DNA from 2 places in the Gottfriedia sp. NPDC057948 genome. Region 1 is predicted to be linked to the other one. Evidence: a T-box and tRNA genes for the amino acid it is inferred to sense, from the RefSeq annotation. Region 1 holds a T-box; the other holds one or more tRNA genes.
What was found. A T-box is a leader RNA that pairs with one kind of tRNA and senses whether it is charged. The one in region 1 lies ahead of serS (serine--tRNA ligase), so its partner is inferred to be a tRNA-Ser.
Positions count from the first base shown of each region.

Region 2: it has a tRNA-Ser gene. The T-box ahead of serS (serine--tRNA ligase) is inferred to sense a tRNA for this amino acid. The anticodon was not compared.

Region 1 is NZ_JBHVPN010000033.1:10,848-14,227, reverse strand. It holds gene pdxS (pyridoxal 5'-phosphate synthase lyase subunit PdxS) at 1-441, shown strand, start outside; gene pdxT (pyridoxal 5'-phosphate synthase glutaminase subunit PdxT) at 454-1,041, shown strand; T-box leader at 1,092-1,317, shown strand; gene serS (serine--tRNA ligase) at 1,385-2,659, shown strand; gene cstA (carbon starvation protein CstA) at 2,713-3,380, opposite strand, start outside.
Region 2 is NZ_JBHVPN010000005.1:220,508-223,887, reverse strand. It holds tRNA gene ACFVRR_RS11535 (tRNA-Lys) at 1-10, shown strand, start outside; tRNA gene ACFVRR_RS11530 (tRNA-Leu) at 31-113, shown strand; tRNA gene ACFVRR_RS11525 (tRNA-Gly) at 142-216, shown strand; tRNA gene ACFVRR_RS11520 (tRNA-Leu) at 225-311, shown strand; tRNA gene ACFVRR_RS11515 (tRNA-Arg) at 322-398, shown strand; tRNA gene ACFVRR_RS11510 (tRNA-Pro) at 423-499, shown strand; tRNA gene ACFVRR_RS11505 (tRNA-Ala) at 510-582, shown strand; tRNA gene ACFVRR_RS11500 (tRNA-Met) at 611-684, shown strand; tRNA gene ACFVRR_RS11495 (tRNA-Ile) at 694-770, shown strand; tRNA gene ACFVRR_RS11490 (tRNA-Ser) at 779-871, shown strand; tRNA gene ACFVRR_RS11485 (tRNA-Met) at 929-1,005, shown strand; tRNA gene ACFVRR_RS11480 (tRNA-Asp) at 1,010-1,085, shown strand; tRNA gene ACFVRR_RS11475 (tRNA-Phe) at 1,094-1,169, shown strand; tRNA gene ACFVRR_RS11470 (tRNA-Thr) at 1,250-1,322, shown strand; tRNA gene ACFVRR_RS11465 (tRNA-His) at 1,332-1,407, shown strand; tRNA gene ACFVRR_RS11460 (tRNA-Gly) at 1,414-1,484, shown strand; tRNA gene ACFVRR_RS11455 (tRNA-Ile) at 1,502-1,578, shown strand; tRNA gene ACFVRR_RS11450 (tRNA-Asn) at 1,599-1,673, shown strand; tRNA gene ACFVRR_RS11445 (tRNA-Ser) at 1,680-1,770, shown strand; tRNA gene ACFVRR_RS11440 (tRNA-Glu) at 1,782-1,853, shown strand; gene ACFVRR_RS11435 (bifunctional transcriptional activator/DNA repair enzyme AdaA) at 2,346-2,900, shown strand; gene ACFVRR_RS11430 (DMT family transporter) at 2,897-3,380, shown strand, end outside.

The DNA of each region.
Region 1 (3,380 bases):
AAAGGTGAGCCAGGTACTGGAAACATTGTAGAAGCAGTACGTCACTTACGCCAAATTAACGGAGAAATCCGCAAAGTAGTTGGATTATCTCGTGATGAATTAATGGTTGAAGCTAAAAACCTTGGCGCTCCATTCGAATTATTACTTCAAATTAAAGAGCTTGGTCGTTTACCAGTTGTTAACTTCGCTGCTGGCGGCGTAGCAACACCTGCAGACGCAGCTTTAATGATGGAATTAGGGGCTGACGGTGTATTCGTAGGATCTGGTATCTTCAAATCAGAAAACCCTGAGAAATTTGCTCGTGCGATTGTACAAGCTACTACTCACTATCAAGATTATGAATTAATCGCTAACCTTTCTAAAAACTTAGGTCCTGCTATGAAAGGTATCGATATGAGACAACTTGCTGCAGCAGATCGTATGCAAGATCGTAGCATTTAAGTTGGTGATTTTATGAAAATAGGTGTATTAGCATTACAAGGTGCAGTTCAAGAACATATAAATGCAATTAAAGCATGTGGTGCTGAAGCTGTTATCGTGAAACGTGTAGAACATTTAGATGGACTTGATGGTATTGTATTACCTGGTGGAGAGAGCACTGCAATGCGTAAGTTGCTTGATCACGTTGGGTTATTAGAACCGTTAAAAGAGAAAATCGAAAATGGTTTACCAGCATTCGGTACATGTGCAGGCATGATCTTACTTTCAAAAGTGATTGCAAATGATGACACGGTGCATCTAGGAGTTATGGATATGGTTGCTGAACGTAATGCTTATGGTAGACAAGTGGATAGTTTTGAAGTAAACATCCCAATTAAAGGTGTATGTGAAGACTACCCAGCTGTATTTATCAGAGCACCATTTATTCGTTCAGTATCAGGCGATGCAGAGGTTATAGCGGAACATGATGGTAATATTGTAGCAGTTAGACAAAATCACATGTTAGCAGCATCTTTCCATCCGGAATTAACGAATGATTACCGTTTTATGAATTACTTTGTAGAGATGGTTAAGGAAAAAAGTGCAAATTTAAGTATGTAACTATTGAAAAAAGTAAAAGCTTATAGTAAATTATTATATAATTTAAATTGTTTAAAGCGATGAAAGAAAATAGTAGCAGGTTCTAAATTTATAGAGAGTCGGTGGTTGGTGCAAACCGATAATGAAGACTTGTGAATCCATTCTTGAGTGGGTTACGGAATGCTGTACAGCTAGTAAGTGACCCCGGTACTATAGTCCGTTAACTATACTAAGGTGGAAGGATTATTTATTAATTCTTCAATTAGGGTGGCAACGCGGGTAGCTCTCGTCCCTTTTATGGGATGAGGGCTTTTTTGTATTTATTTTTATCCTTTAGACAATAAAAGAATAGGAGGAATTTAAAATGTTAGACATTAAATTATTACGTAGTAATTTTGAAGATGTTAAAGCAAAGCTTCAATTACGTGGTGGCGATATAAGCTATATCGAAAAATTTGAAGACTTAGATTTAAACCGTAGAGAACTACTTGTTCAGGTGGAAGGCTTAAAAAGCCGACGTAATGAAGTTAGCCAAGAAATCAGTGTATTAAAGCGTGAGAAAAAAGATGCAGAAGCACTAATTGTTGAGATGAGAGAAGTTGGGGATAAAATTAAAGCTCTAGATGAAGAGATTAGAACTTTAGAAGAACAACTAGATGCTATTTTATTTACAATTCCAAACTTAGTTAGTGATTCAGTACCAGTTGGATTAACAGAAGACGATAATGTTGAAATTCGTAGAATAGGTGAAGTTCGTACATTTGATTTTGAACCAAAGGCACATTGGGACTTAGGTGTTGATTTAGACATTTTAGACTTCGAACGTGGAGCAAAAGTTACTGGTAGCCGTTTTACTTTCTATAAAGGCTTAGGGGCTAGACTTGAACGTGCTTTAATCAGCTTTATGTTAGATCTTCATACAGAGGAGCATGGATACACTGAAGTATTACCTCCGAACCTTGTAAATCGTGCTAGCATGATTGGTACAGGTCAATTACCAAAATTTGAAGAAGACGCATTCCGTATTGAGAAAGAAGACTTTTTCTTAGTACCTACTGCAGAAGTACCTGTAACAAACTATCACCGTGACGAAATTCTTGATGCTGCACAATTACCGATTGCATATACGGCATATAGCGCGTGTTTCCGTTCTGAGGCAGGTTCTGCCGGTCGTGATACACGTGGACTAATTCGCCAGCATCAATTTAATAAAGTTGAACTAGTGCGCTTTGTAAAACCTGAAGATTCATATATTGAGTTAGAAAAATTAACAGGTCAAGCAGAAAAAGTTCTTCAATTATTAGGATTACCATACCGTGTCATTACATTATGTGCTGGAGATATTGGATTTTCTTCTGCAAAAACGTATGACATTGAAGTTTGGTTACCAAGCTATGATGCATACAAAGAAATTTCTTCTTGTAGTAACTTTGAGGCATTCCAAGCAAGAAGAGCGAATATACGCTTTAGACGTGATCCAAAAGGAAAACCAGAATTCGTTCATACATTAAACGGCTCTGGTCTTGCAATTGGACGTACGGTTTCTGCAATTTTAGAAAACTACCAACAAGCAGATGGCTCAGTTATTATTCCTGAAGTTCTTCGTCCGTATATGGGTGGAAAAGAAGTAATTAAATAAATAAAAAGCAGATGGTATTTGAGAAGTGATTCTCAGGTCCATCTGCTTTTTGTTTAGATCGTTTTAACATTAATTTTGTAATTAGGTGTGTTCCACAATTCCATCCATTTTTTAATAGCTGATATTAAAATAACGACACCTAAAACTAACATAATGATAGATAAGACGCCGTTTAACATACTATAACCGGCTGCATTATGGTTTAGATAGACATTTTTGATCATCCAGTATCCTGCATAATTTACAGTGATAAATAGGTAGGCAAGAGGAATCAAACAAGTAAGCATATACCAACGTTTATCAGCTATCTTTAATAGCACTGTTGCTCCTATGATTAATCCAATAGAAGCCATTAATTGATTAGATACTCCAAATAGTGCCCAGATTGATCCAATATCCCCTGAAAATAAGAGATACCCCCACATAAAGCATGCTAGTGCACTAGCAAAAATTGATCCTGGTATCCAATCTGTTTTCTTCAATGGTTTATAATATTCACCAAAGAAATCTTGAATTAAATATCGTGCTACTCGAGTTCCAGCGTCAATTGCTGTTAAAATAAATACGGCTTCGAACATAACAACAAACTGGAAGAAATATGATGCTAAGTGACTAAACCATGGGATAGATGTAAATATGTAGGTCATACCAACCGCCAAGGTAACAGCTCCACCAGTACGTCCTTCTAAACTTAATCCAATTTCTTTACTAAGTTCCGGTA
Region 2 (3,380 bases), on a different contig from region 1:
TGGCTCACCATTTTCTCAAAAGAGAATATTGCGGGTGTGGCGGAATTGGCAGACGCGCTAGACTTAGGATCTAGTACTTCGGTGTGGGGGTTCGAGTCCCTTCACCCGCACCATTTAAATTTATAAGTTAAAGCAGTATACGCGGAAGTAGTTCAGTGGTAGAATACAACCTTGCCAAGGTTGGGGTCGCGGGTTCGAGCCCCGTCTTCCGCTCCACATATGCTGCCGGGGTGGTGGAATGGCAGACACACAGGACTTAAAATCCTGCGGGGGTTGACCCCGTGCCGGTTCGAGTCCGGCCCTCGGTACCATTTATAATATGCGCCCGTAGCTCAATTGGATAGAGCGTTTGACTACGGATCAAAAGGTTATGGGTTCGAGTCCTTTCGGGCGCGCCATATTATTTCACCTGTTATTCTGAACGGGAAGTGGCTCAGCTTGGTAGAGCACCTGGTTTGGGACCAGGGGGTCGCAGGTTCAAATCCTGTCTTCCCGACCATTTAAAACATGGGGCCTTAGCTCAGCTGGGAGAGCGCCTGCCTTGCACGCAGGAGGTCAGCGGTTCGATCCCGCTAGGCTCCACTTAAAGAAACTTAAATTAACTTATTATGGCGGTGTAGCTCAGCTGGCTAGAGCGTACGGTTCATACCCGTGAGGTCGTGGGTTCGACTCCCTCCGCCGCTACTTATTTAAGGACCTTTAGCTCAGCTGGTTAGAGCAGACGGCTCATAACCGTCCGGTCGTAGGTTCGAGTCCTACAAGGTCCACCACTTATAATGGAGTAATACCCAAGTCTGGCTGAAGGGATCGGTCTTGAAAACCGACAGGGGTGTAACAGCCCGCGGGGGTTCGAATCCCTCTTACTCCTCCATTTTTATTAAATTTCATATAACTTTCATGGAACTATATTAAATAGTATCCTCATTATCGCGGGGTGGAGCAGTCTGGTAGCTCGTCGGGCTCATAACCCGAAGGTCGCAGGTTCAAATCCTGTCCCCGCAACCAAAATGGTCCCGTGGTGTAGCGGTTAACATGCCTGCCTGTCACGCAGGAGATCGCCGGTTCGATCCCGGTCGGGACCGCCATTTAAGATGGCTCGGTAGCTCAGTCGGTAGAGCAGAGGACTGAAAATCCTCGTGTCGGCGGTTCGATTCCGTCCCGAGCCACCATCTTAAATTAAAAATGATTATTATAGTAGAGCAAATTATATAAGTAATAAAACTAATTGATTTAGTTAAGTTAATAATATGCCGACTTAGCTCAATTGGTAGAGCAACTGACTTGTAATCAGTAGGTTGGGGGTTCAAGTCCTCTAGTCGGCACTCTTTATGGCGGTCGTGGCGAAGTGGTTAACGCATCGGATTGTGGTTCCGACACTCGTGGGTTCGATTCCCATCGGTCGCCCCATATTATGCGGGTGTAGTTTAATGGTAAAATAGAAGCCTTCCAAGCTTCGGTCGTGGGTTCGATTCCCATCACCCGCTTTTTTATAAAATTTAATGGGCCTATAGCTCAGCTGGTTAGAGCGCACGCCTGATAAGCGTGAGGTCGATGGTTCGAGTCCATTTAGGCCCACCATTAAATTTAAAATTAATTTTTCCGCAGTAGCTCAGTGGTAGAGCACTCGGCTGTTAACCGAGTGGTCGTAGGTTCGAATCCTACCTGCGGAGCCATATGATAGAGAAGTACCCAAGTGGCTCAAGGGGCGCCCCTGCTAAGGGTGTAGATCGGGTAACCGGTGCGAGGGTTCGAATCCCTTCTTCTCTGCCATATTTTTTTTTGGCCCGTTGGTCAAGCGGTTAAGACACCGCCCTTTCACGGCGGTAACACGGGTTCGAGTCCCGTACGGGTCATAACTAAAGCTCAGTTATTTGTGATAACACAGGTAACTGAGTTTTTTATTTGTCTTTTTTATGATTTTAGTGAAAGGGCTTTAATTGAATACGTCTTTTCTTCATTATATTAGAGTATTCTTTGTACGTTTTAGGATTTACAGAGAGTTAACTCTCATAGATTCAATATGGCTTCTGTCTATTTACAAATAAAGTAATGGAAACAGCACATCTCAGTCTTAGTTCTCCACAATCTCGCCCTTCTCCTTTTCCATTAATCTTCATTCGGATCAATATTCTTCATTATCAAAACTTAAAGTCTTTTTCACTCATTTTAAATTCCAACATCATTTTATCCTCACCCTTTAGTTAAAATGTGGTTTAAATCCATTTTTTTAAAGTGTTCTTCAAATAATAAATATTACAAGACCAAAGAAATTAGAAAGCAAGAAATTGAAAGCAAGCGCATGATCTTAGTGTTAAAATGTGAATAGCTAAAGATGAGGTGATTAAATGAACGGATTAAATAATCAGGTCATGTGGGATGCAGTTGAATCATGCGATGAAAACTACGATGGAGTGTTTATTTATGCAGTTAAGTCCACTGGAATCTGTTGTAAACCTTCTTGTAAGTCAAGAACCCCATTAAAAGAAAATGTGTCATATTATCCGTCATTTTCTTTGGCAATTAAAGATGGGTACCGTCCATGTAAAAGATGTCGTCCTGATTTACTTCACTCAAATGAGGAGGATATTATTTTATCTGCCAAACATTTTATTGAAAAAGAATATCGAAATAGTTTAACACTGGATCGGTTAGCAATTGAAGTTGGAGTAAGTAAATTTCATTTGCAAAGATTATTTAAAAAATCCACAGGTTTATCTCCGTTAGAATACGCAACTAGGTTAAGAATGATTGAAGCTTTGAGATTATTACGAGATACTGAGAAAACCATAACTGAAATAGCTCATAATCTTGGTTTTAAAGGTTCTGCACATTTTTCAAGCATGTTTCGTCATCATTTTAATTACACTCCAACTACATTCAGAAAGGGGCTGAATAAATGAAGTTAAAAGATGGAATAGCTTTATTGAGTCTAGCTGCATTATGGGGAGCTTCATTTTTATTTATTCGGATTGCTTCACCTGTTTTTGGACCGATTTTAACAATAGAGGGAAGAGTTACAATTGCTGCGTTTGCTCTGGTGCTATATTTGGTTATTACTAAAAAGTCTTTACACTTTAAAGAGAGATGGAGACAATATTTAATAATAGGGGGATTAAATGGAGCAATTCCATTTACATTAATTGCTACATCAGCATTATATTTGCCAGCCTCAATGTCGTCAATTCTAAACTCTTTGACGCCATTATTTACAGCTCTGGTTGTTTTTTTATGGACGAAAGAAAGGTTGAGTATTCGCAAGTTAACTGGAATAATAGTGGGAGTAATAGGAGTGATCTTGTTAGTAGGATGGAGTTCAATTCCCTTTACTTATGATGTTAAAATAGCAATTGGACTAGCAGTTTTATCGACTATTTCATATG